DNA from 4 places in the Photobacterium sp. S4TG1 genome. Region 4 is predicted to be linked to each of the others. Evidence: predicted binding sites of a transcription regulator. Region 4 holds the regulator's gene; each other region holds the start of a gene.
What was found. The regulator PurR, encoded in region 4, represses purine synthesis genes. The targets are predictions, from matches to a motif close to TNANGNAAACGTTTNCNTNA.
Positions count from the first base shown of each region.

Region 1 (7,886 bases), on a different contig from region 4:
TTAGTCCTGATAACCAGTAAATAACCGGTACTTTTTGCCCTGCGGCACATTGCGGCGGCAGGTAAATAGCAAAACGCATATCACAATTAAGAACTTCTGAGCGGTGAGTATATTGCTTATGCCAGCCGCCAGCACTTTTGTTACAGCTAATATTTTCTAAAGGCATTGGATTTGGTCTCTTGTTAAAGCTGCGCAGAGTATCGGGACTCTGCACATTTTTTATGGCGTTATTATAGTAATACTGATGTATAAAAAGCTTACTTATCGAAGTGAATAACCGTACGGATACTCTTACCTTCGTGTAGTAGGTCAAATGACTTGTTGATGTCGTCTAGACCCATGTTAAATGAGATGAAATCATCAAGTTTGAATTCACCCGCCATGTAACGGTCAACGATACCTGGAAGCTCTGAACGGCCTTTAACACCACCAAATGCAGAACCACGCCATACACGACCAGTCACGAGTTGGAATGGACGAGTAGAGATCTCTTGACCTGCACCAGCAACACCAATGATCACTGATTCGCCCCAACCTTTGTGACAACACTCAAGTGCTGAACGCATTACATTAACGTTACCAATACACTCAAATGAGTAATCAACACCGCCGTCAGTCATTTCAACAATCACTTCTTGAATTGGCTTGTCGAATTTCATTGGGTTGATACATTCAGTCGCACCTAGTTTCATTGCTAGATCGAACTTACTTTCGTTGATATCAATCGCAATGATACGGCTAGCTTTCGCCATCGTGCCACCGATGATAGCCGCAAGACCGATACCACCAAGACCAAACACAGCGATAGTGTCGCCTTCTTTAACTTTAGCAGTGTTAAGTACTGCGCCCATACCGGTTGTTACGCCACAACCTAATAGACAGACTTCTTCAAGTGGTGCTTCTTTGCTGATTTTAGCTAAAGAGATTTCTGGAAGTACAGTGTACTCAGAGAAAGTAGAACAACCCATGTAATGGAAGATCGGTTGACCGTCTTTGTAGAAACGGGTAGTGCCGTCTGGCATTAAGCCTTTACCTTGTGTTTCACGTACAGCCTGACAAAGGTTAGTTTTACCAGATAAGCAGTATTTACACTTGCCACACTCAGCAGTGTAAAGTGGGATAACGTGATCGCCTACTTCAACACTTGTTACGCCTTCACCGATCATTTCAACGATACCGCCACCTTCGTGACCAAGGATCGCCGGGAAGATACCTTCTGGATCGTCACCAGATAATGTGAATGCATCTGTGTGACATACGCCAGTTGCAACGATACGAACTAATACTTCGCCAGCGCGAGGTAACATTACATCAATTTCTTCAACAGAAAGAGGTTGTTTAGGTCCCCATGCGATAGCCGCTTTTGATTTGATAAATTTGTCAGTCATAATCTTCACTCTAGTTTTATTTATTTCTACTTCATCAAAAGTAGATGAGAATTAGGTGGAAAGGGAAAAGTTATTATTTTCTTGCCCCGTTTCGATGGTAGCTATTGTATTTGTTTCTTGAATAAAGATAATTACCTAAAAGTGCAAATTACTTTTACATGTGTGTAATAATAAGCCGCGTAATCATCATTTTCACGATCGTTCATGTTACTAATAGGTATTTAAAATGTTTCTATGGGAAGGGGTGACTGAGTTTGTAGCTGTTGCGGAAACGGAAAGTTTTACTGCGGCATCAAAACGACTCGGTATTTCTACGGCACAAGTTAGCCGCCAGGTAAGTGCATTAGAGAACAGACTCAACACGAAGTTATTCTATCGTACTACGCGTAAGGTTTCATTAACGGAAGAGGGCAATGTTTATTATCAACATTGCCGTCAAGTATTAGATGGCCTTGAAGATGCTGAGCGTGCAATCAGTAATTTACGCGGTAAGCCACAAGGATTGATCAAATTAACTGCGCCTGTGACTTATGGCGAAAAGTACATTATGCCGTTAGTTAATGACTTTATGCTGCAATATCCGGAAGTGGAAGTGACGATTGATTTAACTAACCGTCAAGTTGATTTAGTAGAAGGCAGTTTTGATCTCGCAATTCGTTTAGGGCGTTTGACCAGCTCATCAATGATGGCGAAACGGTTAACTAGTCGTACCATGTATGTTTGTGCTTCACCCGCTTATTTACAGAAATTTGGTATTCCACATTCATTATCTGAATTACGTCAGCATAATTGCTTGATTGGTAACTACGATCACTGGCGCTTTCAAGAATCAGGTAAAGAAAAAAGTATTCGTGTGAGCGGTACCCTTAATTGTAATAGTGGTTATGGTTTACGTGATGCGGTGATTAAAGGGATCGGCTTAGCGCAATTGCCTGATTATTATATAGATAAGGATTTAGAATCAGGGGCTATTGTTCCTATTTTAACGAATTATCAAGAGCCTGATGAAGGCATTTGGGCGCTTTATCCGCATAACCGTCATTTATCACCTAAAGTGAGAATGTTGGTGGATTACCTTGCTGAACAATTACCTCACATTAGCCATTATGATTTGTAAGTACTTATACAGATGTTAAATAAAGAATTAGATGCTGAGGATTCAGCAGCAACAGATGATGTTTTTATGCGTCGTGCAATGGAGTTAGCCGCTCTAGCTGAAGCTGAAGGCGAAGTGCCTGTTGGTGCGGTTGTGGTACATGATGGCGTGATCATTGGCGAAGGCTGGAATCGCTCTATTGGTCATCATGATGCGACCGCCCATGCTGAAATGATGGCATTACGTCAAGCCGGACAAACGCTACAAAACTACCGTCTTATTGATACGACATTGTATGTCACATTAGAGCCGTGTCCGATGTGTGCTGGGGCTATTGTTCATAGTCGCGTTGGTAAAGTGGTATTTGGTGCGCATGATGCGAAAACGGGTGCCGCAGGCAGTGTGATGAACTTACTTAGCTATGACGGTGTTAATCACCATGTGCTGTTTCAAGGTGATGTATTAGCGATGGAATGCCGTGCGCAATTACAAGCCTTTTTTAAGCGCCGTCGAGCTGAGAAAAAAGCCGCTAAATTATTAGCAAGACAACAGCAACATGATGAATGAGTTCAGTTAAATCGAATAAGCTTGGTGGTGATTTATTATTAGATAAATGATTCCAAGCTTATTAGCTAATAGCTTGAACTGCTATGTTCGTCGTTGCCGTCAGAATACAACTGCGCTGACGCCATAGAATCTTTTTACGAATATTGCTACTAAGGCGTTTACGACGTGTGGCTGCTGTCGTGAGGTGTTTTGCAATACGCTGTGTTTTTGATCTTAATTTGATAACTTTCATGGTTCCATCCATCGCGTTAACATAACGGCTAAAGCATTCATCAGCGAATTAAGATATCGCTGTCACCGTTAATAATGTCATTGTTTATACAATACATTTATTATGCATGACAGTGCACTTTTTGATAGTGATCTTTATAAGTTAGTCACCAAACGTTGATCAAACTCTCATTGTGTAAAAAATAAGTCGATTATTCTAAATCTATACCGATGAATACGATTAAATCACTATTCTGATACCAATAACTGGATGGTTACTCAATGATGATGGTTGGGGGCGACGGTGTTGGTGTAATTGTTTGTAAACCATCAATAATTTTCAAATTATCACTTTCAAATTGGCTGCTATGAGCCCGTTCATAACCAATAATACTTTGGTAATAACGGCGAATCCCTTCAACATAATTAAGTGCTTCATTACCTCGCGCATAGCCATAGCGTGATTGAATGTAATATTTACGTTGACCTAATAATGGCAAGCGTTGTTTTACATCAACCCAAGTATCAGGGTTTCCCCCTTGGGCTTTGGTCAGCCGACGTGCATCCATTAAATGTCCAAAGCCGACATTATAAGAAGCGAGTGCAAACCAGACCTTTTCATGATCTTCAATGCTATCGGGTACGCGGGCGATCATCTTACGAAGATACTCACTGCCGCCGCGAATACTCTGCTCAGGATCTAAACGGTTAGTAACCCCTACTGATTCTGCCGTTGGTAAAGTAAGCATCATCATGCCACGGACACCTGTTGGTGATACGGCTTGTGGATTCCAATGTGATTCTTGATAAGATAATGCTGCTAATAAACGCCAATCAAATCCATTAGCATACTGTTTAAAGAGTGCTTCCCATTGCGGTAATGTTGTGTTGACCGCGCGTAAAAAGGCGCGAGTATCAACATAATCAAATTGATCTATATGGCCGAAATATTTCTCTTCCAGCAGTGTCATAGTGCCGTTTTGTTTCATTTGACCAAAAAATTCAATCATCAATGCATATAAACTATCGTTGCCGCTTTGTTTAACGAACCAACTAACGGGTTCGTCTTGCGTGAGTTCAAGAGCGATAGCAATATCAGGATGTGTACGTTGTAGTAATGCGACGTCAACAGAATCGGCGACGGTATAGTCAAGCTCACCTGTAGCAACTTTGATTAATAGATCATTAATGTCTGACTCGGGAATTGATTGCCATTTCAAGGTTGGGTGAGTGGTAAGCAGAAGCTTTAATTTTTGCTCATGGCTTGAGCCTTTGACAACAGCTAAACGTTTATTATTTTGAGCTAGTTCATCGAGATCTCGAGGTCGACGTTGACCTTTTTTATAGACTACTATTTGGCTCGCATAATAATAAGCGGGTGCAGGATGGTAGCCTTGAAGACGGTCGGGTGTCACGGTGAGTCCTGCGGCAATAATATCAATATCGCCACGTTCTAATGCGGGAAATAATTCAGAGAGGGTGAACATGGCGGTTATTTCAAGCTTAACCCCGAGTTTTTTAGCAAATGCTTGTGCCAGTTCATAATCCAACCCTGTTGGACCTTCTGCACCAATATAGTAAGACAGTTGATTGTTTAAGGTTCCTACTCTTAATACGCCACTGTCTCGAATTTTCTCAAGGCTGGTGGGGGTATTTTCTTGCCATTGACAGCCATTGATCAATACCGTGAGTAATAGCAGACTTATAAAACGACGCACGAGAGTGAAAAACTGAATATTTATCAACTAAGCAGACCTAATCTGAAAATTAACGCTCTTTATACCAAACCCTGTTAATTGCGCAAAGTTGAACTGCTCAATTAATGATCATAATTTAGATATTGGAATGGATATAATTGCATTATGCTATTTCACGGTTAAAAAATGACCCAAAAATAATAGCAAAGAAGGTTTTTTTGATATTTTGATTAAGATTGAAAAAAAAACACGCAAACGGTTGCGTCAGGTGTTACGTCACAAAAAAAATTCCCTTATACTAGGTGCTCGTGAATAACGTAGTGATAGTTAAGCAGTGAATAGTCTTGTACTAGGTGCTATTGAAGTAAGTTTCTACAGTGTGAAATTTACCTCAATATCACTTTTTTTAATCTGCTAATCGAGAGACCTTTGCACATGGAAATTTTGCGTGGTTCACCCGCTTTGTCTGAGTTTCGCGTTAATAAGTTACTTGAGCGTTGTCATGAGTTAGATCTGCCAATTACTCATATCTATGCTGAGTTTGCCCATTTTGCTGATGTGGTGACAACGCTAACCGCTGATGAACAAGCTAAACTTACCCGTCTACTCACATACGGTCCAACGATTGCAGAGCACGAGCCTAAAGGTTTATTGCTACTTGTTACTCCTCGTCCTGGCACGATTTCTCCTTGGTCTTCAAAATCGACCGATATTGCACGTAATTGTGGTTTAACAACGATTAAACGTCTTGAGCGTGGTACAGCATATTATATTGAATCATCATTACCACTTACTGCAGTACAATTAGATAACTTAAAAGCATTACTTCATGATCGAATGATGGAAGTGGTGACAGATAATGTTGAAGCCGCGGGTGCATTATTTATACAAGCGCAACCTGCAGCAGTGAAAAGTGTTGATATTCTAACGGGGGGCCGTCAAGCATTAGAGCAAGCGAATCTCACCTTAGGCCTTGCATTGGCTGAAGATGAAATTGATTACTTGGTTGAAAATTTTATCAAGCTTGAACGTAATCCCAATGACATTGAATTAATGATGTTTGCTCAGGCGAACTCAGAACATTGCCGCCATAAGATCTTTAATGCCGATTGGACGATTGATGGTGTCGATCAACCAAAATCATTATTTAAAATGATCAAAAACACCTACGAGCATAACCATGAGCACGTGCTGTCGGCTTACAAAGACAATGCTGCGGTTATGGAAGGGTCTCATGTTGGGCGTTTCTTCCCTGATCCACAATCACGTCAATATACTTATCATCAAGAAGATACTCATATTTTGATGAAAGTGGAAACGCATAACCACCCAACAGCAATTTCACCATGGCCGGGTGCAGCTACAGGATCTGGTGGTGAAATTCGTGATGAGGGCGCAACGGGTATTGGTGGTAAACCTAAAGCAGGTTTAGTTGGTTTTACAGTATCAAACTTACGTGTTCCTGGTTTTGAACAGCCGTGGGAAACCGATTTTGGTAAGCCAGATCGTATCGTTACCGCGTTAGATATTATGCTAGAAGGCCCACTTGGTGGCGCAGCATTTAACAACGAATTTGGTCGTCCAAACTTACTAGGTTATTTCCGTACTTACGAAGAAAAAGTTACTTCTCATGCAGGTGAGGAAGTACGTGGTTACCATAAGCCAATTATGATTGCGGGTGGCATGGGTAATATTCGTGCTGATCATGTGCAGAAAAAAGAAATACCTGTTGGCGCCAAGTTAATTGTGCTGGGTGGTCCCGCTATGAATATTGGTCTTGGTGGCGGTGCAGCGTCGTCAATGGCATCAGGTCAATCAGCTGAAGATCTGGACTTTGCATCTGTACAGCGTGAAAACCCAGAAATGGAACGTCGTTGCCAGGAAGTGATTGATGGCTGTTGGCAAATGGGCGACGACAACCCGATTGCCTTTATTCACGATGTTGGCGCAGGTGGTATTTCTAACGCTTTACCTGAATTAGTTAACGATGGTGAGCGTGGTGGTAAGTTCCAATTACGTGATGTACCTAATGATGAACCAGGCATGAGCCCTCTTGAGATTTGGTGTAATGAATCACAAGAGCGTTATGTATTAGCAATTGCGCCTGAAAATATGGCTACGTTTGATGCTATTTGTCAGCGTGAGCGTGCCCCTTATGCGGTGGTGGGTGAAGCCACAGCTGAGCGTCATTTAAGCCTTGAAGATAGCCATTTTGATAACACTCCCATTGATATGCCAATGGATATTTTGTTGGGTAAAGCACCAAAAATGCATCGTGATGCCACAACATTAACAGTGGCAGGGCAACCGCTTGATCGCAGTGAAATAACCATTGAAGATGCAACCAAGCGAGTTTTACGTTTACCAGCTGTCGCGGAAAAGACATTCTTAATCACCATTGGTGATCGCAGTGTGACTGGATTAGTTGCGCGTGATCAGATGGTGGGTCCTTGGCAGGTGCCAGTGGCTAACTGTGCGGTAACAGCGGCGAGTTATGATAGCTATCACGGTGAAGCGATGTCGATGGGTGAGCGTACGCCTGTTGCACTGCTTAACTTTGGTGCTTCAGCGCGTTTAGCGGTAGGTGAAGCAATCACCAATATCGCAGGCACTGATATTGGCGATATGAAGCGGATTAACTTATCGGCTAATTGGATGTCACCAGCCGGTCACCCCGGTGAAGATGCTGGTCTATATGAAGCAGTAAAAGCCATTGGTGAAGAGTTATGTCCTGCACTAGGATTAACTATTCCTGTCGGTAAAGATTCAATGTCGATGAAGACCAAGTGGCAGCAGGATGGTGAAGAAAAACAAGTGACATCACCATTGTCATTAGTGATCACCGCTTTTGGTCGCGTTGAAGATGTCCGTAAAACCGTGACACCGCAATTACGCACTGATAAAGGCGAATCTCGCTTAATGTTGATT
Region 1 covers NZ_JAYXUH010000001.1:659,588-667,473, reverse strand. Annotated here, with positions in the region: gene fghA (S-formylglutathione hydrolase) at 1-166, opposite strand, end outside; gene VXS03_RS03240 (S-(hydroxymethyl)glutathione dehydrogenase/class III alcohol dehydrogenase) at 258-1,388, opposite strand; gene VXS03_RS03235 (LysR substrate-binding domain-containing protein) at 1,615-2,505, shown strand; gene tadA (tRNA adenosine(34) deaminase TadA) at 2,518-3,051, shown strand; gene VXS03_RS03225 (hypothetical protein) at 3,113-3,283, opposite strand; gene mltF (membrane-bound lytic murein transglycosylase MltF) at 3,537-5,003, opposite strand; gene purL (phosphoribosylformylglycinamidine synthase) at 5,394-7,886, shown strand, end outside.
Region 1: purL (phosphoribosylformylglycinamidine synthase) is a predicted target of PurR. The motif match lies at 5,206-5,225, and genes of this name have one in related genera.

Region 2 (7,886 bases), on a different contig from region 4:
GTATGTAGTCATATCATTGGTACAGTAATCGATGAAGATACGCTACGGATTTGGAATGGTAATGATTTAGTGCTTGAACAGAATCGCACTGAATTACGTGCAATCTGGGCTGAAACTACTTACCAAATGCAAGCGATGCGTGATAATCCAGCGGGAGCATTACAAGAATTTGAAGCGAAGAAAGATACCCAAGATCCAGGCTTACATACTAAGTTAACATTTGATCTTAATGAGGATGTTGCTGCGCCATTTATTGCTCCTTCCATTAATTTTGGTGCTAAACCGCAAATGGCAATTTTACGTGAGCAAGGTGTGAACTCGCATGTGGAAATGGCCGCTGCGTTTGATCGTGCAGGCTTTGAAGCTAAAGATGTTCATATGAGTGATATTCTTAGCGGCAAAGTACAACTTGATGGCTTCAATGGCTTAGTGGCGTGTGGTGGCTTCTCTTATGGTGACGTATTAGGTGCAGGTGAAGGCTGGGCAAAATCAGTATTATTTAACAATATTGCCCGTGATCAATTTGCTGCATTCTTTACTCGCCCAGATACACTGGCGTTAGGTGTGTGTAATGGTTGTCAGATGATGTCTAACCTACATGAACTGATTCCTGGTGCTGATTTGTGGCCGCGTTTTGTGCGTAACGAATCAGAGCGTTTTGAAGCGCGTTTTAGTTTGGTTGAAGTACAAAAGAGTGATTCATTATTTTTTAATGAAATGGCAGGTTCACGGATGCCAATCGCAGTTTCACATGGCGAAGGTCGCGTTGAAGTACGTAATAATGAGCATTTGGCGGCGATTGAGCAGTCAGGAACGATTGCGCTGCGTTATCTTGATAACTACGGTAATGTCACTCAAAATTACCCAGCTAACCCTAATGGTTCGCCAAATGGTATTACAGGTTTAACCACTCAAGATGGACGTGTCACGATTATGATGCCACACCCAGAACGAGTATTCCGTACTGTGGCTAACTCTTGGCATCCAGATGAGTGGAGCGAAAATAGCCCATGGATGCGAATGTTCCGTAATGCACGCGTTAACCTAGGTTAAGCTTTACATTCATAAAACATATAAAGCTGTCATTTATTGGCAGCTTTTTTTATGGTGTAACTGTGTCGCTTATAAATTTAAAGGTGAAGTTGATATTGATCACATTAACCTTGAGGGAACATTGGGATAATTAACGTAACGAATACGTAAAAATGACCACGGCGTCGTTACAAGGATGAAACAATGGGATGGGATGTTCCCAGTAGTTACCGTCTAATTGGTGCAACTAAATTACTTGCAGTGTTAGTTGTTATTGGTCTTATTCAACATTTTGATATGATAATTAAAGCCTTACGTTTTGATTTACTGAGTATGGTGCCGATGAGTATCACTGTCTTAGTATTGATCTCAGGAATACTTGCTTGTATTGGGTTATTTCGAGGTAAAAAATGGGGATTTATCCCCCTCTATTTTTACATTCCTGCTGCAACGTTATTTCTTCAAGTGAGTTTAATTCCTTTTATACCTAATATTTTTCCTGTTAAACATCATGATATTGCTATTATGGTGATCAATAGCTTGGTATTACTGTACTCCGTGTCGCTACTTTTGCGACGAATGGAGACTAATTACATTAAAGAATATTAAATGGTATTAAATTACTGCATTGAATCTGTGATAATAGCCTTAATTTAATCAAGTCGGTGTTCGTAATCACGGTACCGATCTTCTGCTCAGCAAAGGATGATGATAATGAAAAAAATTGAAGCCATTATTAAGCCATTTAAACTTGATGATGTTCGCGAAGCGTTAGCGGAAGTGGGTATCACGGGCATGACAGTATCAGAAGTCAAAGGATTTGGTCGTCAAAAAGGCCATACTGAGCTTTATCGTGGTGCTGAATACATGGTCGATTTTTTACCTAAAGTGAAAATCGAAATTGTAGTGACTGATGAAGTTGCAGAACAATGTATCGACACCATTGTAGAAACCGCTCAAACCGGCAAGATTGGGGATGGTAAAATCTTCATGTTTGATATTGAGCGTGTGGTACGTATTCGTACCGGCGAAGAAGATGAAGATGCTATTTAATTTGTGATGGTTAATCATGATGAAACATTAAGAGGAGTTGCAATTATGCAGCTCCTTTTTTATGACTTCATTTTATGCTAATAAATAGCTGTCGAAGCATGAAGTCAGTCTAGTAATCGATTACTGTTACCACAAAGAAAAGCACATTTAGGACTTTCTGATTTAGATCAATTTATGTAATATAGGTTACAGATAGAAATTAAAACGAAAACGATTGCGTCCACGTGGCGTCTAGGTTTGTGATTTTCGTTTACCACTAAAAAATAGTATAAAACTTTGCCGAGTCAGGAGATACAGATGCTAAAACGCGATATGAATATTGCTGATTATGATGCGGAACTATTTGCAGCTATTCAGGAAGAAACAGCCCGTCAGGAAGAACACATCGAGTTGATTGCTTCTGAAAACTACACCAGCCCACGTGTAATGGAAGCACAAGGTTCACAGCTGACAAATAAATATGCTGAAGGTTATCCTGGTAAGCGTTACTACGGTGGTTGTGAGTTCGTTGATAAAGCAGAGCAACTTGCAATTGATCGTGCTTGTCAGCTATTTGGAGCAGAGTACGCGAACGTTCAGCCACACTCAGGTTCTCAAGCCAATAATGCAGTTTACATGGCATTATTAAATGCAGGTGACACGGTATTAGGCATGAGTTTGGCGCATGGTGGTCACTTAACGCACGGCTCACCTGTAAACTTCTCTGGTAAGTTATACAACATCATTCCTTATGGTATCGATGAAAATGGTCAGATTGACTACCAAGAAATGGAAGCATTGGCATTAGAGCATAAACCAAAAATGATCATTGGTGGCTTCTCTGCTTACTCTCAAGTTGTTGATTGGGCAAAAATGCGTGAAATCGCAGATAAAATTGGCGCTTACTTATTTGTTGATATGGCGCACGTTGCGGGCTTAATTGCGGCGGGTGTTTATCCAAACCCTGTACCTCATGCGCATGTTGTTACCACTACAACTCACAAAACATTAGCTGGCCCTCGCGGCGGTTTGATTTTGTCAAACGAAGGTGAAGATCTTTACAAAAAGCTTAACTCTGCTGTTTTTCCTGGTGGTCAGGGCGGTCCGTTAATGCATGTTATCGCAGCGAAAGCGGTGGCCTTTAAAGAAGCGATGGAACCTGAGTTTAAAGTTTATCAAGCGAATGTGGTTGTTAATGCTAAAGCGATGGTGGCTGAATTTATTAAACGTGGTTATAACATCGTTTCTGGTAGTACTGAAAACCATTTATTCCTTGTCGATTTGATTGATAAAGGCATTACAGGTAAAGAAGCCGATGCGGCATTGGGTGCTGCAAATATCACTGTTAACAAAAACAGTGTACCCAACGATCCACGTAGCCCATTTGTAACCTCGGGTATTCGTGTCGGTACACCATCAATTACTCGTCGTGGTTTTGATGCTGATGATGCACGTCAACTTGCAGGTTGGATGTGTGATATCTTAGATAACGTTAATGATGCTGCAGTGATTGAAGCGACAAAAGAGAAAGTGCTTGAAATCTGTAAGCGTCTTCCTGTTTACGCATAATTTGCACATGATGCAGTATTAGTTGCACATTGTTGTGTATCAAAATAAGGCTTACCTGTTTCATAGGTGAGCCTTTTTTGTTTTGTGAATAACATAAAATGCACCATTATTAATGATAATTGTTACTTTTAAGGCTATTTATTACAAAAAAGGAAGGGGATAGTCTCATTAAAGTGATGAAATGAGTTACACTGAGTCGATTGAATGTAGGAGGCTAAATGCATTGTCCTTTTTGCGGTGCAAATGACACCAAAGTAATCGATTCTCGATTGGTTGCAGATGGCCACCAAGTGCGCCGACGTCGCCAATGTTTAGCGTGTAATGAACGCTATACTACGTTTGAAACGGCAGAACTTGTAATGCCTCGCGTAGTAAAAACGAATGGTAACCGTGATCCGTTTAATGAAGAAAAATTACGCGGTGGTATTCAACGTGCGTTGGAAAAACGTCCGGTGAGTACTGACGACATTGAACGTGCGGTTAATAATATAAAATCTTGTCTTCGAGCAACCGGTGAACGTGAAGTACCATCTGAGATGATTGGTAATTTAGTGATGGAAGCTTTAAAAGAACTGGATAAAGTCGCTTATATCCGCTTTGCTTCTGTCTATCGTAGTTTTGAAGATATTCGTGAGTTTGGTGAAGAAATCGCTAAACTGGAACGTTAAAATACATAATCGTTAAGATCACAATAATGACACATACTGATCAACAAATGATGTCGCGAGCGATTGCACTGGCTAAGCGCGGTCGCTATACCACAGCGCCTAACCCGAAGGTAGGCTGCGTGATTGTAAATAATGGCGACATTGTTGGTGAAGGGTATCATTATCAAGCAGGACAACCCCATGCTGAAGTGTTTGCATTACGGCAGGCACAGCAGCGCGCTCAAGGGGCGACCGTCTATGTTACTTTAGAACCGTGTTCTCATCATGGTCGAACACCACCTTGTGCTGAAGCATTAATCAATGCCAATGTTTCGCGGGTTGTTTGTGCGATGGTCGATCCTAATCCTGTTGTTGCTGGGCGTGGTATTGCATTGCTGCAAGCGGCAGGTATTCAAGTTGACATTGGTATTTTAGCCTCGCAAGCACAAGCACTAAATCCTGGTTTTATTAAACAAATGACCTGCCAGATGCCTTATGTTGAACTTAAATTGGCAGCGAGTTTAGATGGGCGTACCGCATTAGCAAATGGTGTGAGTAAATGGATAACAGGTCCTAAAGCGCGAGCGGATGTTCAACAGTTCCGTGCCTGTGCTGGTGCTATTTTATCGACCAGCGCCACCGTTATTGCTGACGATCCATCACTGAATGTACGCTGGAGTGAGCTTGATGCATCTGTTCAGCAACAATATCCTCAGTCAGCTTTACGCCAACCTCTACGGATTATTATTGATAGTCAGAATCGATTGACACCTGAATATCAACTATTCAACTTACCGGGAGAGACTATTCTCGCTCGCACTATACTCGGTACCGAAGCGTGGCCAGACTCCGTACAACAATGGCAAATTCCAACGCAACTAAATAGTAACCAACTTGATCTGGTGGCTTTATTGTCACGGTTAGCTGGCTATGGCATTAATCATATTTGGGTTGAAGCGGGTGCTGGTTTAGCGGGAGCATTATTGCAACAGCAATTAGTTGATAGTTTGATTTTATATCAAGCCCCTAAATTAATGGGCAGCGATAGTCGTGGATTGATTGATATCACTGGGTTAACCACCATGGCACAAACACCACTGTTAACTATTACCGATGTGAGGTTGATTGGTGATGATGTTCGTATTATAGCAACAGTACAAAACAATAACTAAAGTAGTGAAATTAAGGGTTTATCATGTTCACTGGAATTATAGAAGCTGTTGGCAAAATATCAGCAATTACACCAAAAGGTGCTGATGTTTCTGTTACTGTTGATTCAGGATCGTTAGATTTATCAGATGTTAAATTAGGCGATAGTATTGCGACTAACGGTGTTTGCCTTACCGTCGTTAAATTAACGGGTAAAGGTTATGTTGCTGATCTTTCATTGGAAACATTAAACCGTACTGCTTTTGTCAATTATAAAGCAGGCCAAGTGGTTAATTTAGAAAAAGCGATGTTGGCAACGACACGTTTTGGTGGCCATATGGTGTCAGGCCATGTTGATGCTGTCGCTGAAGTGATTGAGCGTCAACATATTGGTCGTGCGATTGAATTTTGGATTAAAGTGCCACCGCAACTTGCTAAGTATATTTCAGAGAAAGGCTCTGTGGCTGTTGATGGCATTAGCTTGACCGTTAATGCTGTGCGTGGTGATGAGTTTAAGTTAACGATTGTGCCACATACAGCGGCTGAAACGACTATGGCTGATTTTAAAGTTGGCCGAAAAATTAACCTTGAGGTTGATGTTATCGCGCGCTACCTAGAGCGATTAATGCTCGGTGATAAAGCGGCGGAAAAGCAATCCCAAGTAACGATGGATTTATTGGCGAGAACTGGGTTTCTCGGTTAAGCATTGCTTTATGCTTAATAAAGCAACATAAGATTAAGGGTAGTATTATGATAAGTAGTGCAAAAGAAATCATTGATGATATTCGCCAAGGAAAAATGGTTATTCTGATGGATGATGAAGATCGTGAAAACGAAGGCGATCTTATTATTGCATCACAACATATCACCCCTGAAGCGATTAACTTCATGGCGACAAATGGCCGTGGCTTAATTTGTTTAACATTAAGCAAAACACGTTGTCAGAAATTAGGTTTACCGTTAATGGTTCAGGATAATACTGAACAATTTGGAACGCCTTTTACTATTTCGATTGAAGCTGCAACAGGTGTAACGACAGGTATTTCAGCGGCGGATCGTTCTCGTACAGTACAAGCGGCTGTGGCTGCTGATGCAACAGCTGCAGATATTGTTATGCCTGGTCATATCTTCCCATTAATGGCACAAGAAGGTGGTGTACTTACACGCGCGGGACATACTGAAGCGGGTTGTGATGTTGCACGTTTAGCTGGTCTTGAAGCATCAAGTGTTATTGTGGAAATTTTAAATGACGATGGCACTATGGCGCGTCGCCCACAATTAGAAGTCTTTGCTGAAAAACATGGCTTAAAATTAGGTACGATTGCTGACCTTATTGAATATCGTAATCTTCATGAAACGACGATTGAGCGTGTAGGTGAGTGTAAGCTTAATACCGAATTTGGTGAGTTTGATATGATCACGTATCGCGATAAGATCGATGATCAAATTCATTATGCATTACGAAAAGGCGACGTTGAAGAAAATGGTGCGACCTTAGTTCGAGTGCATTTACAAGATACTTTTAAAGATATTCTTCAATCAGGTGCTACGCAGTGGACACTGCCAGCAGCAATGCAACGTATTAGTGCTGAGAATGGTGTACTCGTGGTCTTGAGTAAACAAGAGTCAACCGATAGTATTATCAATAAAGTGAAAAATATTGCAGCTGAAAATGAAGGACGCCCACAAGTGAAGGCGAATCCATATAATCCTTCACGCCAAGTTGGTATCGGTTCGCAAATTCTATCTGATTTAGGTATTGGTAAAATGCGTTTATTGTCATCAAGTACACAACGTTACCATTCACTATCGGGTTTTGGGCTTGAAGTAGTTGAATATATTTGCGAATAATAGCGCATTGTATTTGCTGAAATGAATTCACGGAGCATTATCATTACTGATAATGCACACTTATTGGTTGGTTCTACAACGAATAAGCAATAAATATTAACAAATCCACTGAAACCGACGGTTGTGCGTAGCAGACATATCGTAAAGTGTGTTAGACTCCCGCGGTTTCTCAAACTGGAAAGACATAGTCACAGGAAGGCCCATGAAGGTAATTGAAGGCGCCATCGCGGCACCAAACGCAAAAATTGCTATCGTAATTGCACGCTTTAATAGCTTTATTAACGAAAGTTTACTTTCAGGTGCATTAGATGCGCTGAAACGTCAAGGTCAGGTTAGTGAAGATAATATCACTGTTGTTCGTTGCCCTGGTGCTTATGAACTACCGCTTGTTGCCCAGCAAGTCGCGAAGAGTGATCGCTATGATGCTATCGTAGCTTTAGGCTCTGTTATTCGTGGTGGAACACCTCATTTTGACTATGTTGCCGGTGAGTGTAATAAAGGTCTAGCACAAGTTGCACTAGAGTATAATACTCCAGTTGCTTTCGGTGTGTTGACTGTTGATTCTATAGAACAAGCCATTGAGCGTGCCGGTACCAAGGCTGGTAA
Region 2 covers NZ_JAYXUH010000001.1:651,330-659,215, reverse strand. Annotated here, with positions in the region: gene purL (phosphoribosylformylglycinamidine synthase) at 1-1,053, shown strand, start outside; gene VXS03_RS03210 (hypothetical protein) at 1,237-1,641, shown strand; gene glnB (nitrogen regulatory protein P-II) at 1,747-2,085, shown strand; gene glyA (serine hydroxymethyltransferase) at 2,383-3,633, shown strand; gene nrdR (transcriptional regulator NrdR) at 3,852-4,301, shown strand; gene ribD (bifunctional diaminohydroxyphosphoribosylaminopyrimidine deaminase/5-amino-6-(5-phosphoribosylamino)uracil reductase RibD) at 4,325-5,452, shown strand; gene VXS03_RS03185 (riboflavin synthase) at 5,476-6,132, shown strand; gene ribBA (bifunctional 3,4-dihydroxy-2-butanone-4-phosphate synthase/GTP cyclohydrolase II) at 6,177-7,280, shown strand; gene ribH (6,7-dimethyl-8-ribityllumazine synthase) at 7,483-7,886, shown strand, end outside.
Region 2: glyA (serine hydroxymethyltransferase) is a predicted target of PurR. The motif match lies at 2,288-2,307, and genes of this name have one in related genera.

Region 3 (7,886 bases), on a different contig from region 4:
TTTGTGCAATTTGTGATAATCCTCGGCGTCAAGAGAACGGCATTATTTGTGTGGTTGAAAGCCCCGCAGATATTGTGGCAGTAGAAGCAACCGGTCAATTTTCAGGACGTTATTTTGTATTAATGGGCCATTTATCACCGCTTGACGGTGTTGGTCCGGCCGATATTGGTCTTGATACGCTAGAGTTTCGTCTACAAAAAGAAGCAATTAATGAATTGATTTTAGCCACCAATCCAACGGTTGAAGGCGAGGCTACAGCCCATTATATTGCTGAACTTTGTCATGAATATGATGTGCCTGCGAGTCGAATTGCTCACGGCGTACCTGTCGGTGGCGAGTTAGAGTTGGTTGATGGTACTACGCTATCTCATTCTCTTGCTGGACGGCAGCGATTGTAGCCAAGGTTATTATTGCAATAAAAAAACCGCGTTCTTTGAGCGCGGTTTTTTATTGTTTGTAATTTATGTGGCTAGTATACGTTAGTCGTGTTATTTGGTTGAATACAACACTTTAGAGCCATGAGTGAGACTTGTCAGTAATAATGTATGCTTGTTGATAATGTCAATACGACGACTTTCTTGGGCATTCATTCTAAAGATATCTCTAATGATATTTAACTGTTTACTATCGAAATCATGGTTTGAACCAGAAGTAATATCTTTAAATTCTAGTGGTTCTGTTAATAAATAACCGCCGCTAACATCCCATCGACCTGATTCTGAAATATGAATCGTTAATGGCTGTGGTTCATCACTGTGTAATTCAAGGATCGTGATCCGTGAATAAGTGTGATTAGGTAAAAATACCATGTTACTGCTTTGTTTTACTTTGCGTAATTCTTGCAGTGAAGATTGTGGTAATGATTCTATTTGACTAACCGTCGTGCTTTGCCATTCACGCGACATCAACAATTGTTGTTGCTTGTAGTCCGTTGAAAAATATACCCATGAACACAGAATAATCGAACTAACCAAAATCATAAAAGGCCAGTATCTGTGTAACAGACGGGGGATTTGGTTAGAGGCTGTTAGCGACATAAATTTGAGTTATCCTTACCGCTTGTCAGTAAACGCAATGTAACATTTTCGGCTGGCTGCTTACTGTTATGTAAATAGTTTAAATACAGTTGATTATTTTGACCACCCGTGACGATAACCTCAGACGGTTTCATATCAGCATTGTTGTGATATTGAATGTAGCTGTTAACACACGTCTTGATCAAATCCTGCCATTGTTTGATTTCAGTGTTATTTTTAGAGGCATAAATAGTTACCCCATCAACATCAAATAAAGGTGTAAATGCAACAGATTTTGGTGGCATGCTGATGTTTACAATGATCGGTAGAACAAAAGCAATCGCTAATGCTAACCAACCTTTCCATGAGATCAATGTTGATTTATTTTCAGTTAACGCTTCATCATGTGTTGCTGTCGATGTGCTGTTATACGATTCTTTTCGAGGAGCAGACAGAATGGGTTCAAACTCCGGTGGCGTAGAAAGTAACGCAGGCTCATCGATATCCGTTTCAGGCTCTAAGGGCGGTTTTAGACAGACATAACCTTCCACACTGGCAATCATTTGATAGCCACGTTTAGGTACTGTTTTTACAAATTCTGGCGATTTAGTTGAGTCTTTTAATGCCTTACGTAAGGTTGAAATTGCTTGGGTTAGGCTTGAATCATCGACTTCAAACCCCTGTTCTCGCCACACATAATCATGGATCCGTTGGCGAGTAATAATTAGGCTAGGATCTTCAATGAGCAAACTTAAAGCTCGACTTTCATTGCTGCCTAGTCGAGTTAATTCATTATTATCACATTTATCTATTAAGCTGTTGTCATTTGGATCGAAAATAAAACGATTTCCAATCAAATACTTAGTTGCATTTGTTGTCATTGGTTTAGCCTTGCCAAGGGTTTTATATAAACAGTATTATTATATGTTTTATCTGAATACTATCTGAATCTAAAAATATAAAACCGTTACTCAAAAAATATAAAAATAAAAAACATGTTATTTTAGGTTGAAATCATACAGTTTGACCATATTTATCTTTATATACTACTCATAAATTTTTTTGGAGTCGAAATGAGCGATCAAACAGTTGATAATCAAAAGGAAACACGAGGCTTCCAATCAGAAGTAAAACAACTACTGCATTTAATGATTCATTCTCTTTATTCTAATAAAGAGATTTTTTTACGTGAATTGATTTCAAATGCATCAGATGCTGCGGATAAATTACGTTTTAAAGCTTTGTCTCAAACTGAGCTTTACGGTAACGATGCAGATTTATGTGTAAAACTGTCAGTTAACAAGGATGCGGGTACATTAACCATTAGTGATAATGGTATTGGTATGACGCGTGAACAAGCAATTGAACATTTAGGTACTATTGCTAAATCTGGCACTAAAGAATTCTTTGCCCAGTTAAATGAAGATGAAACCAAAGATTCTCAATTAATTGGTCAATTTGGTGTGGGTTTCTATTCTGCATTTATTGTTGCTGATAATGTCATCGTTAATACTCGCAGTGCTGAAGTGACAGCTGACGAAGGTGTGAGCTGGACATCTGCGGGTGAAGGTGATTACAGTATCGAAACCATCACTAAAGCAACGCGCGGTACTGATATTATTTTACATTTACGTGCTGATGAACAAGAGTTCTTAGATGAGCATCGTTTACGTGAAATCGTTGGTAAATATTCTGATCACATTGGTATTCCTGTCTTTATTCAAACAGAAGAACAAGATGAAGAAGGCAAGGTTACCGGTACTAAATGGGATCAAATTAACAAAGCACAAGCACTTTGGACGCGTAGTAAGTCTGATATCAGCGATGAAGAATATAAAGAATTTTACAACCATGTAGCGCATGATTATGCCGAGCCATTAGCGTGGAGCCATAACCGCGTTGAAGGTAAGCAAGATTACACTAGCTTGTTATACATTCCTTCAAAAGCACCGTGGGATCTTAATAATCGCGATGGTCAACACGGCCTTAAATTGTATGTACAGCGTGTATTCGTTATGGATGATGCACAGCAGTTTATGCCAACGTACTTACGCTTTGTTCGTGGCTTAATTGATTCAAATGATTTACCACTGAACGTGTCTCGTGAAATTTTACAAGACAATAAAGTGACTCAAGCTCTTCGCAAAGCATGTACTAAACGTGTGTTACAAATGCTTGAGCGCATGGCGAAAAACGAGCCAGAGCAATATCAATCATTCTGGAAAGAGTTTGGTCAGGTACTAAAAGAGGGCTTGGCTGAAGACTTTAGCAACCGTGATAAAATTGCAACGTTACTGCGTTTCTCATCAACAGAGAATGACACAACTGAGCAGACGGTTTCATTAGCTGATTATCTTGGTCGCATGAAAGACGGTCAGGATAAGATTTATTATCTAACTGCTGATAATTTCAACGCAGCGAAGCACAGCCCGCACCTTGAGCAATTCCGCGCGAAAGGGTTAGAAGTTATTTTGATGTACGATCGTATTGATGAATACCTAATGGGGCACTTACCTGAATTTGAAGGTAAGAAATTCCAAGCAATCACGAAGTCTGATCTTGATTTGTCTTCATTTGATAACGCTGAAGAAAAAGAAAAGCAAAAAGAGACAGAAAAAGAATTCACATCAGTAACAGAGCGCACTAAAGCTTACTTAGGTGAGCGTGTGAAAGAAGTTCGTCCAACGTTTAAACTGCACGATACGCCAGCTGTCATGGTGACAGATGAAAACGAAATGGGTACTCAAATGGCGAAATTGCTTGCAGCAGCTGGCCATGAAGCACCAGAAGTACAGTACATCTTTGAGTTAAACCCAGAGCATAGCCTAGTGAAGCAAATGGCAGATGAAGCTGACGAAGAAGTCTTTGGCCGTTGGGTTGAGTTCTTGTTTGGTGAAGCAATGCTTGCTGAACGTGGCACCATGGACGATCCTTCACAGTTCTTAGCTGCCGTAAACAAATTGTTGGTTAAATAATCAATTAACCAATCAAAATCACAGACTATTCTGATAAATCCTTCAATCGCAGCTTGGTCATAGTACCAAGCTTGCGACTGAGCGTTAATCAGTGTATTTTCATTTTTTTGCAAATCTCCACTCTATTTTAAAGGGGAACACAATGCGCATTATCCTTCTGGGCGCTCCAGGTGCAGGTAAAGGTACTCAAGCTCAATTCATCATGGAAAAATTTGGTATTCCTCAAATTTCTACTGGTGACATGTTACGTGCAGCAATCAAAGCTGGCACTGAACTAGGTAAGCAAGCAAAATCAGTGATCGATGCAGGTCAACTTGTATCTGACGATATCATCCTTGGTCTTGTTAAAGAGCGTATCACTGCAGAAGATTGTGCAAAAGGTTTCCTACTTGATGGTTTCCCTCGCACAATTCCTCAAGCTGATGGTCTTAAAGAAAATGGCGTTGTTGTAGATTACGTTATTGAATTTGACGTTGCTGATGATGTGATCGTTGAGCGTATGGCGGGTCGTCGTGCTCACCTTGCTTCAGGTCGTACTTACCATGCTGTTTACAACCCACCAAAGGTTGAAGGTAAAGATGACGTAACAGGTGAAGATCTTGTTATTCGTGAAGATGACAAAGAAGAAACTGTTCGCGCACGTCTAAACGTATACCACACTCAAACTGCACCACTTATCGAATACTACGGTAAAGAAGCTGCGGCTGGTAACACTAAATACCTTAAATTCGATGGTACTTTACCTGTTGCTGAAGTAAGTGCACAGCTTGAGAAAGCACTAGCATAAATAATATTGTTGATTAGCTAATATTTATAATAGCTAATGACGATGTAAATAAACGGGCTTACCAATTGGTAATGCTCGTTTTTTTTGGTTTTAATATAGAGGTGTTATAAGATGTTATAACAAGATTGAGTATTTTTTGTTGCTGAAATGTATGTGTTTGAGGCTGGAAATAACGTATTTTCAGCGACGGGAATAAATAGAGTAAAGATAAAGGATAAATACCGATGACAATAAATAATAACTATGGGGTATTACTGGTTAATCTTGGTACTCCTGCTACACCAACAACCGCTGGCGTGAAGCAGTTTTTAGCCGAGTTTTTACACGACAAGCGAGTGGTGGATATGACGCGTTGGCTATGGTGTCCTATTTTGCATGGCATTATTTTACCTATTCGCTCCCCTAAAGTGGCTAAATTATACCAATCAGTGTGGATGGATGATGGATCACCGCTAATGGTGTACTCACATCGTCAGCAACAAGCCTTGCAGCAAACACTTAATGTTCCGGTTGCATTAGGCATGACTTATGGTGAGCCAAGTATTCAATCAGGCTTGCAGCAATTAAAACAACAGGGATGTCAGCAAATTCTAGTATTGCCGCTATATCCTCAATATTCAGCGACGACGACGGCTGCTGTTTTTGATCGTATTGCGAAAGAGTTAAAAACTGTGCCTGAATTACCCGAATTACGATTTGTGAATCATTATTATGATCACCCTGATTATATTGCTGCGTTGTCTCAATCTGTTACAGCATTTTGGGCAGAAAAGGGGCAGCCTGATTATTTATTATGTTCTTATCATGGTATACCTCAACGTTATGCCGATAATGGTGATCCATATCCAGAACACTGCCATCAAACAACGGCGTTACTTGCTCAGTCGCTTGATATGGCGCGAGAAAAAATGAGCATGAGCTATCAATCTATTTTTGGACGTGAAGAGTGGCTAAAACCGTATACTGAAGCGACAATTCGATCATTAGCAGAAAAAGGCATTAAACGATTAGACGTAATGTGTCCGGCTTTTTCTGTTGATTGTTTGGAAACATTAGAAGAAATTGCAGAACAGTGTAAAGAAGTATTTATTGAGGCTGGTGGCAAAGAGTTTAATTTGATCCCATGCTTAAATGATGATCCCGCTCATATAGCAATGATGGAAAGCTTGGTTAAGCAGCATACACAAGGATGGTAATGCCAATAGCAACAGGAAAACTATTCCCATGACGATAACGTTTGCGTTGTTGTTTATGGCTATTATTCGTAAAACCTATGATAGCTTTTGCTTTTATGTACTAAATTCTGTGATAGAATTCGCAAAATTTACAACTTGACAGCCCATTGACATGAAATTTCCAGGCCAACGAAAATCTAAGCATTATTTTCCCGTACATGCTCGCGATCCACTTCTAAGTCAAACGAAGATAGAGAAGCGTTTAACACGTACTCATGTTGTGGGTATCGATCAAACATTGGTTGATATTGAAGCCTACGTTGATGATGAGTTTCTGGAACGTTATGAGCTAAGTAAAGGCCATTCATTAGTTATTACTGATGAAAAAGCTGAAGCGCTATACCATGAGTTGAAAGAAAATAATCTTGTGACTCATGAGTTCGCAGGCGGTACGATTGGTAACACTTTACATAATTACTCTGTATTAGCTGATGATAAATCTGTATTACTAGGCGTAATGAGTAAAGACATTGAAATTGGTAGTTATGCTTACCGTTATCTTTGTAATACCTCAAGCCGTATGGATATGAACTATCTACAGCCTGTAGATGGTCCTATTGGCCGTTGTTTTGCGCTTATTTCTAAAGATGGTGAGCGTACCTTCGCAATTAACGAAGGTCGAATGAACCAACTGAAGCCTGAGAGTATTCCTGAGTGCGTATTTGAAAATGCATCAGCTCTAGTACTAACTGCTTATCTTGTTCGTTGTAAGCCTGGTGATCCAATGCCGGCGGCAACAATGCAAGCGATTGAATACGCTAAGAAATATGATGTGCCTGTTGTATTAACACTGGGTACTAAATTCGTTATTCAAGATGATCCACAGTGGTGGCGTGATTTCTTACGTGATCATGTTACTGTGGTTGCGATGAATGAAGACGAAGGTGAAGCATTAACGGGCGAGTCAGATCCACTTGTTGCAGCAGATAAAACACTAGAGTGGGTTGATCTTGTTTTGTGTACTGCTGGTCCTGTTGGTCTATACACGGCAGGTTACACTGAAGATTCAGCTAAACGCGAAACTGCGTTACCGCTATTACCTGGTGATATTGCTGAATTTAACCGTTACGAATTTAGCCGCCCAATGATTAAAGCAACGTGTGAAAATCCAACCAAGGTTTACTCACATATTGCACCATATATGGGTGGTCCTGAGCGTATAAAAAACACTAACGGTGCTGGTGATGGTGCGTTATCTGCACTATTACACGATATGTCTGCTAACCGTTACCATAAAGAAAACGTGCCAAATTCAAGTAAGCACCAGTATTCTTTCCTAACTTATTCATCATTTTCACAGGTTTGTTTGTATGCAAACCGTGTAAGTTATGAAGTATTAGCTCAGTATTCACCTCGTCTTTCTCGCGGCCTACCTGAGCGTGAAGATAGCCTAGAAGAAGCTTACTGGGAACGTTAATAGCGTTTGTTATTAATTAAAAAAAACCGCCATTTTTGATGGCGGTTTTTTTATACGGTAAATTTATTTATTTTTTGTAAGCTTGGTTATGAACAGCTGCAATTGCACGGCCGGACGGATCTGCTGCATTTTTAAAGCTTTCATCCCACTCAATTGCTTTAGCACTAGAACAAGCAATAGATGGACCACCAGGAACACATTTTGCTGCGCTTTCTAGTGGGAATAGCTCTTCAAAAATTTCACGGTAAACATAGCCTTCTTTTGTTGTTGGTGTGTTATACGGGAAGCGGAATGCTGCTGTTGCTAATTGTTGGTCGGTGACTTTAGCTGCTGCAACTTCTTTAAGGCTATCAATCCAGCCATAACCTACACCATCTGAAAACTGCTCTTTTTGACGCCATGCAACAGACTCCGGAAGGTAGTGTTCAAAACACTCACGAATAATGTGTTTTTCCA
Region 3 covers NZ_JAYXUH010000001.1:467,523-475,408, reverse strand. Annotated here, with positions in the region: gene recR (recombination mediator RecR) at 1-398, shown strand, start outside; gene VXS03_RS02255 (regulatory protein ToxS) at 489-980, opposite strand; gene VXS03_RS02250 (transcriptional regulator) at 1,028-1,897, opposite strand; gene htpG (molecular chaperone HtpG) at 2,090-3,991, shown strand; gene adk (adenylate kinase) at 4,134-4,778, shown strand; gene hemH (ferrochelatase) at 5,003-5,974, shown strand; gene VXS03_RS02230 (inosine/guanosine kinase) at 6,126-7,430, shown strand; gene asnB (asparagine synthase B) at 7,498-7,886, opposite strand, start outside.
Region 3: VXS03_RS02230 (inosine/guanosine kinase) is a predicted target of PurR. The motif match lies at 6,004-6,023, and genes of this name have one in related genera.

Region 4 (7,886 bases):
CAATGGGGGATTTTTTGCGATCAAGATAACCAAAGAATAAAGCCACTAACCAAAAAAGCATAGGTTTGCGTCCCCATAACTTAGCAGGGTTAAGTACTTTGCCAAAATGGCGCTGTTGTAACCATAGTAAAGGTTTTACCCATAATGAGAATGTTTCTTTGGTTAATATACGCAAGATATGTCCTTATCAAATGAAAATCACATTGACTCTAAGTAGCAAGACCGAGAGAACTAACATTGTATTTCATTTAATGGAAAAAAATGTGTTTATTAGAGAAATTGCTTGAAATAACAACAATCAACAGCTAATAGATGGTGAGTAATGAGGGCGAGTACGAAGTAATGATATTGAAGCGTTGACGAATGATAAATAATCGTTGTCAGACGTTAAATATACGTTTTAAGTAAGTAATGCAGAATTGACATTTAAATAAATAAAAAATCATGTTTTATTTGTTTAATGTTGACTTCGTACATGCCTTATAGAGAAATATCATTGGGTATTGATAAATAGGGGGCAGAAATAAATAAAAGAGGCACTGAGCCTCTTTATTCTTAAGCGTCACTTAGCCAGTTGACGAATATATTTATTATAGTTTTGCGAGTAGTTCGTTACGTCTACTTTCTGGTATTACAGACCAATGTTGGCCATGTATTGCACCTTCTAGTGCCCATAATAATTCTAAACTTAAAGATGCCTCTTGTGTTTTTTGTAATGCCTTGTAGGCGTTGAGTGCACCAATATCGTAAAGTTGATCAATAGTTTGAATACCTGCTTTTTTGAGCATTCTTTCATTTGAGAGGCGTAAGTTAGGTAAATCTTTTATCCTAGCTGGCGCGCAACATTCTTTTGCTTTTTTATCGGCAAGTGCTGCTTCAAGAGAATATTTAGCTTGCTCTATTATTTTTTCAGGTTGTTCCCACCACTCATCAAGAATAGCGTAATGTTTAGTTATTACAGGAAACCCACGTTTCTTATAAATGTACGGTTCTAATCCTGCTTGTTTAAATTCCTCTTCTGTTTGAGCGTTTGCTCTAAGGTGAAGTTTATTATTAACCACAAGTGCGAACATTGCTTCGCCTGCGAAAATACCAAAGCCACCAAACATAGAACGCGATTTAACATTACCTAAATGGTCTAATAATTTTAATGAATCTTTTAATATTGGTTTGTCCATACTTCTACTCGGTGAATAAATGAGTGTCACCTAACATTAAAGTAGCCGTAAATTGACTTTTATTTCTAAAGTTATTTACGAAAGAATTTTTCTACTCTAAATCGTCCATGTATTACTTTATAAATAATATTATCAATATAAAAGTATTATTTATAATTTGTAAGTCTTTTGCTTACTATTATATGTATCTACAGGGAGTATTATATTCGATCTTTTAAAAAGGTAAGTTTTAATATTAACGAAAGCTGATGAATCTGTGAGGTTGCTCATGTTTTTGAGGTCTGTCGATATTTTGTAGAAGCTTTGAGCGTAAATCATTAACAATAAAAGAAAAAAGCCAATAAAAATATTGGCTCATAAAAGCGGGGAAGTAATGTTAGCGTAAATCTTTTACTGACTTTCGCTCAACAATAGCAGGTGTCATTTCAAAGATTTGAGGTTCATGATCTTTATTCTTCATACGCTCCATTAAAATTTTAATGGCTGTTTTACCTAAACGACGCTTTGGTTGGTGAATAGTCGTTAGTGGCGGTGCGAAGTAAGGGGCAAGATCAATATTATCGTAGCCAATAATTGAAATATCATTGGGAACGCGTAACCCTGCTTGTTCAAAAGTACTGATCAGTGCCATTGCCATAATATCATTGAAACAGAAAATGGCGGTTGGGCGATCTGTCATTGCAATATACTTCTCAGCAGCCTCAACGGCTGAATTACACTCAAAGTCACCTTCAAGAATCCAGTTTTCGTTAACCGCTAAGTTTGCTTCTGCCATTGCTTTATTAAAGCCTTTTAGGCGTTCACGACATGTTGATTTATCGTTGTGGCCAGACAAGCAACCAATACGAGTATGGCCATGTTCGATAAAATATTTAGTCGCAATGTAGCCACCTTGTTCAGCATTATCCTGAATTTTATCGGTATGCGGGCTTTCTGGGCCCCAATCCATTACCACCATTGGTAGGTCTTTTTGACGCTCAAGTAGATCCAGTAATCTCTGATCAAGATCAGAACACATCACTAATAAACCGTCCACACGCTTTTCGGCAAGCATGCGTAAATAATCATGCTGCTTAGAAAGGTTACCTTCAGTGTTACATAGAATCAGCGTGTAACCTTCACGGTAGCAGTACTCTTCAACGCCATGTACAACTTCAGCAAAAAAAGGGTTGGTTGATTTAGTTACCAGCATACCAATGGTGCGTGTAGTGTTACATTTTAGGCTGCGAGCAACAGCACTTGGTGCGTAATTGAGATCTTCAACGGCTGCCAGTACTTTTTTCTGTGTTGCTTCTGCGACAAAGCGTGTTTTATTGATCACGTGTGAAACTGTTGTCGTTGAAACACCAGCCATACGTGCAACATCTTTAATGGTTGCCATATTTATTCTTCTAATAATGGGTGCTAGAGATGTTTCTAGCTAATCGTGAGGTACCAAATTGAGTAATTACTGAGATGAATATAATTCCATCTTTTTGCGTAAAGTATCCCGTTAATTATTCAATTTGGCACCAATAATGTGTCTATTACATACTTAAATAGTATTAACACTAAAAGCCGCATTTATTCGCGGCTTTATAATTATTGCATGTTTTTCAAGTGTAATCGCTTGCGTTCACATTTTACTGAGTGTTACGCGTAGTGCAACTTTTCAATTGTCTGGGAGTAAATTATTTGATAACTATCAACAAAAAAACGTAAATTTCAGCAATTTTACTGAAATTTACAACAGCCAATTAAAAAAATGATGCACATTAATACTAGGATAGTAGGTAAGGATAACCATGAACAGGATGAGGATGAACAGAAACCTGCCAACCGTAAACGTTGTTAATTATTGCAGGTTGTAATGCTTGCCATGGTGATCCATCAGCTTGAATCTTACCTTGTTGAATGATGACCATACGTTGGGCATATTGCGCAGCTAAGTTGAGATCATGTAATACGATGATAACCGCGGCACCTTTTGCTGCCATGGTTTGTGCCATTTGTAGCGTTTTATGCTGGTGGGCGAGATCTAAGGCAGATGTTGGCTCATCTAACATTAATATACATTTATCATCAGCTTGACTGAGTTGTGTTAGCACGCGTGCAAAATGGATCCGTTGCTTTTCTCCTCCTGATAAAGTGGGATATAAGCGTGGCGCAAGATGAAGAACATCAGTATTACGCATGGTTGTAAGGGTGATATCATCAATTTCTTGGCGTGACAAACAAAGAGGCATTGTGCCAAGTTCAACTACTTCTTTACAGGTAAAGGCGAAAGACAGCGAACTGTGTTGCGGTAAAATACCTAAATGACACGCCAATTCAGATCGTTGCCAATCTTCAATATTGCGATTAAAAAATGTAACCTGACCACTTTCAGGTGTCATTTCACCGCAGAGTATTTTAAGTAATGTGCTTTTACCTGCGCCATTAGGCCCAAGTAGCGCCGTGATCTCACCTGCCTTTATATCAATATTAAAGTCATCTAATAATACTTTTCCTGCTAATGTTAATTGCAAATCACGTGCCGAAATGACAGTTGGGTATGCAGAGGTTACCGTCATGCGATTCTGCCTTTTTGTTTATTTAATAAATAGATGAAGAATGGAGCGCCTAAAATAGCGGTAATAATACCCACGGGGAGTTCTTGTGGTGCAAAAGCACTACGCGCGATCATATCTGCGACAAGTAAAATTAAAGCACCTAGAATAGCTGAGATTGGCAATAACGTTTTATGATTAGGGCCTGAAATCATGCGCCCTAAATGGGGGATTACTAAACCGATAAAGCCAATAGGACCTGTAATAGCAACGGTAATACCGACACCTGCGGCACAAACAATAATCAAACTGCGCTTTAGATGTTGAACATTAACCCCCATATGACGAGCTTCAGCTTCTCCTAATAAAAAGGCGTTCAATGCATTAGCTTGGCGATAACAATAATAATAGATAACAATGAGACTCACAAAGGCAAGGCCGATACCTGACCAAGTCGCACCTGCAAGTGATCCCATTGACCATAATGAAAAATCCCGTAGCGCTTGATCATCGGCAATATAGTTAAGTAACCCCAAACCAGCACCAGAAATAGCACCAATTGCGACACCTGCAAGTAGCATTACAACCACGGATGTGCCGTTTTTATCAGTGCCGAGGTGATACACCAAATATGTGCTCAGCGCGCCACCCAAAAAAGCGAAGAAGGGCACAGCACCAATATTCATTAATAAAGGGTATTGCGCCATTAATGGGGCAAATAAAATGATCGCAAACGCAGCACCTAGGCCAGCACCTCCTGAAATACCAATAATGCCCGGATCGGCAAGAGGATTACGAAACAACCCTTGTAGCACCGCTCCGCAGATCGCAAGTATGGCACCAATCGCAATACACAATAATGTTCGTGGTAAGCGTATTTGATGGATCACTAAATCAACATGGGTGGCGAGTTGATGCTTACCTGGTAATAAAGATAAAAAACTGTCTTTATAACTGATATCCATCGGTCCAATAGCGATAGAGCTTAATAGTGCAAAGAGTAATGCACCTAGACTAATCGAATAAATGACATGGGGTGAAATACGACTAACGTTCATGGTGACATTTATCTCAGATTACGATTGTGGGTAAAAAACATGATTAAGACGCATGGCTTCATTAATACTATGAATGCCTAAGCCACCAATTAATGCCGTACCATCAATCACGGCAATGGCATTATTTTTTGCCGCAGGAGTGGCTTCTAATACCGGCATTTTTTTGATGAGTTGTGCCATATTTTTAATTGAGGCTGTGGTGCGACTGCTAAGTAAAATAATGTCGGGTTGCATTTGCAAAATAGCTTCGGTTGAAACTGGCTTATAGTTTGCAACAACGGCTGCCGCTGGGTTTATCGCCCCCGCTAAAGTAATAATACTGTCTGCTGTGGTATTTTTGCCGGCAACGCTAATTGGTCGCCCATCATGAATCATTAAGAACAATACTTTTTTCGATTGAGTCTGATGAGTATTGTTTTTTTCGATGTTTTTTACCGTCGCTGCGATAGTTTGTTTAAGTTGTTGCGCTTGTTGTGAATGTTGGGTTAAGGCCGCAACTTGATCGATTCTATGCAGTAAATCAGACACAGTTTCACCACCGTTAACAATATCAACTTCAATTCCCGATTGTTTTAAAAGGGTTAATGTTTTGGGTGGTCCCATTTCATCAGAACCAATAATACGAGTGGGGGCTAAAGCAATCAGACTTTCTGCTGACAGTTGACGGTGATAACCGACTTTTGGCAGGTTATTCGCTACAAGGGTTTTACTGGTAACATCAACGGCAATCAATTGCTTTTCAGCCCCTAACGCATTGATGATTTCAGTAATAGCCGCACCAGCACTAATAATTCGAGCAGAACTTGCTTCCGTTTGCGCATGGGCGAGAGGACTAAATATACTTGAAGCGGTGATAAATAGTGTTGCTGATAACAGTATTTTTTGAGAAACATGACGCCAAGGTGAGGCGATAAAAGAACGGTAGCTGTCCATTATTGTTGATCTTCCATTAATAGTTGCGTGGCTTTAATGTCATTTTTTTGTAGAAAAGCTAATAACTTGAGCATTTGTTCTACGGATGCTTTTTTATCAGCACCAATAACGACAGGCTTATCTGAATGTGCTTTTACAGCGGTTAATAATTGCTGTGAAAAGTTGTCCCAGTTGTCGACCGATTGACCGTCTAATGCCCAATAAGGTTCAGTCGCAACCAGATTTATCGTGATCGGATCGGCCTTGGTTGTTTGTAATATTTGGGTCGAGGTCTGCGGTAATTCCACATCTAATGATTTAATTTTTACTGTTGCGGTAAGTAATAAAAACACCATAACAATAAAGATAATATCCAATAAAGGCGTTAAATCAGGATTGAGTTCGTCTGCATTTTGCTGACTATTATTGATACTAATCATGCTGATTTGCCAGTGTAAGCCGGGTTTTCTTCACAAGTATCACACGGCTTTACTGGGCTATTATTGACATCAATGTTCATGCCTTCTAACCATAAATTACAACGATTTAAGCTGTGCTCCAGTTTCGCCATAATGCTATCTGCCCATAAACCTAATAGCTGTGAACCTGTAATCGCGGGCAGGGCAATAATTAAGCCTGCCGCTGTTGTACGCATCGCTAAACCTAAACCATCAGCAAGATCACTTGGTGTAACCGAGCCCGTTGATAGTGCAATGCCTTTAAACATTTCAATTAAGCCCAAAACAGTACCAAGTAGACCTAATAACGGACTAATCACACCAATTAAACTTAGTAATCGTAGCCCTGAACGTAATTGCTGGCGCTGTTGAAGTAACCAAATACCCGCGGCATCTTCACGTAATGGTTTAGTGAAATGACGATGAGAAATAAGCATTGCAATGCCTTTACAAAGTAATGGTCGTTGATGCTTAAGTTGGTCTGCTAACTGATCTAGTGCACGGTCATCATGTCGATTTTGTTTATCTAAAAGGGCGGTGATTTTGGTTTTTCCAACGCCCGTGCAGAGTAGTACTTGTATAAAACGCTCGACGAGAATCATGATCGTTAGTGCTGAGCATGTAAGCAGCGGCCATGTCATAAGGCCAAATTGTTGGGTGAGGTTGTCAATAACAGTCATGGTTTAGTCCAGTTTAAAACGTACAGGGATCTGTACTCGGTGGGCAATCGCCTTACCGTTCACAATATGAGAAGAAAAATGCCATTTCTTAATCGCTGTAATTGCTGCGTTATCTAAGATATGAGCACCGGATGATTTGATTAGTTTTTGCTTGAGTTGTTGTCCTTTTAAGCCAATCCAGACTTCAATCAGTACTTGGCCTTCAATTCCACGACGTTTGGCTAATTTGGGGTAATTTACAGCCCCTGGTCGCGTAACAAAGGTCGGCTTTGACACCAATTGTAATGTTTGCGCGCCCGCATTATTGATAGCGGTTGTTGCTGTTTTGTTTGATTGATTTGACGATGCTTTTACCGGTTTTAATGCAGCCTTGTTATCTGTCGTCGCTGTGGGTGCAACGGCTGGTGATATTTGTTTTATGTTTTTTGTGTGTGTGAGTGTTTTTTTCTTTACTGAAGTGACGTTTTTTTTGATCGGTGGCGCTATCTTTTTCTTTGGTGTTAGTGTTTTTTTAGGCGTCGATGCTTTTTTAGGTGCCGTTTTATCCACTGTTGTGGTCTTTGCTAAGCGCTTCATAGTCGATATAACTGGGGGCTTTACTGGCGCTGACTTTGTTGGTACTGATTCTGTTGGGGTGGATACTGGCGTTACCGTTGGTGGTGTTTTCGCCACAGCAGGTGGAACTGCAACGAAGGTTAAACTAACGTGCGGAGTATCGCTTCCCATCGTCAATGTGATGGGATCTTTGGTTGGCATAGCTGCAAGAAACATACTGTGAACCAATAATGAAACCGCCCCTGCGGCAACGTAACGTTTTGTATTCACTATTATTACCTAAAAATAACACTAAAAAGAATGTCGTCGATAGTGATTGAATATTGATGCAAAATATCACCTCCGGTGTGCGTTATCCGTTTTGTAAGCTTTTTCATATAGTTAGTAACATTATGATTAATATTGCTACTTTATTTTTAGCTATTATCCATGAAATGCGAATAATATCAATTATCATTTGCAATATTATTCAATGCAAAATATCATGCTTTCAAATGAGATTAAGAATCATTGATGG
Region 4 covers NZ_JAYXUH010000004.1:177,686-185,571, reverse strand. Annotated here, with positions in the region: gene VXS03_RS07795 (carboxymuconolactone decarboxylase family protein) at 1-175, opposite strand, end outside; gene VXS03_RS07790 (TfoX/Sxy family DNA transformation protein) at 591-1,178, opposite strand; gene purR (HTH-type transcriptional repressor PurR) at 1,555-2,559, opposite strand; gene VXS03_RS07780 (heme ABC transporter ATP-binding protein) at 2,939-3,730, opposite strand; gene VXS03_RS07775 (FecCD family ABC transporter permease) at 3,727-4,764, opposite strand; gene VXS03_RS07770 (heme/hemin ABC transporter substrate-binding protein) at 4,783-5,697, opposite strand; gene VXS03_RS07765 (ExbD/TolR family protein) at 5,697-6,116, opposite strand; gene VXS03_RS07760 (MotA/TolQ/ExbB proton channel family protein) at 6,113-6,814, opposite strand; gene VXS03_RS07755 (energy transducer TonB) at 6,818-7,639, opposite strand.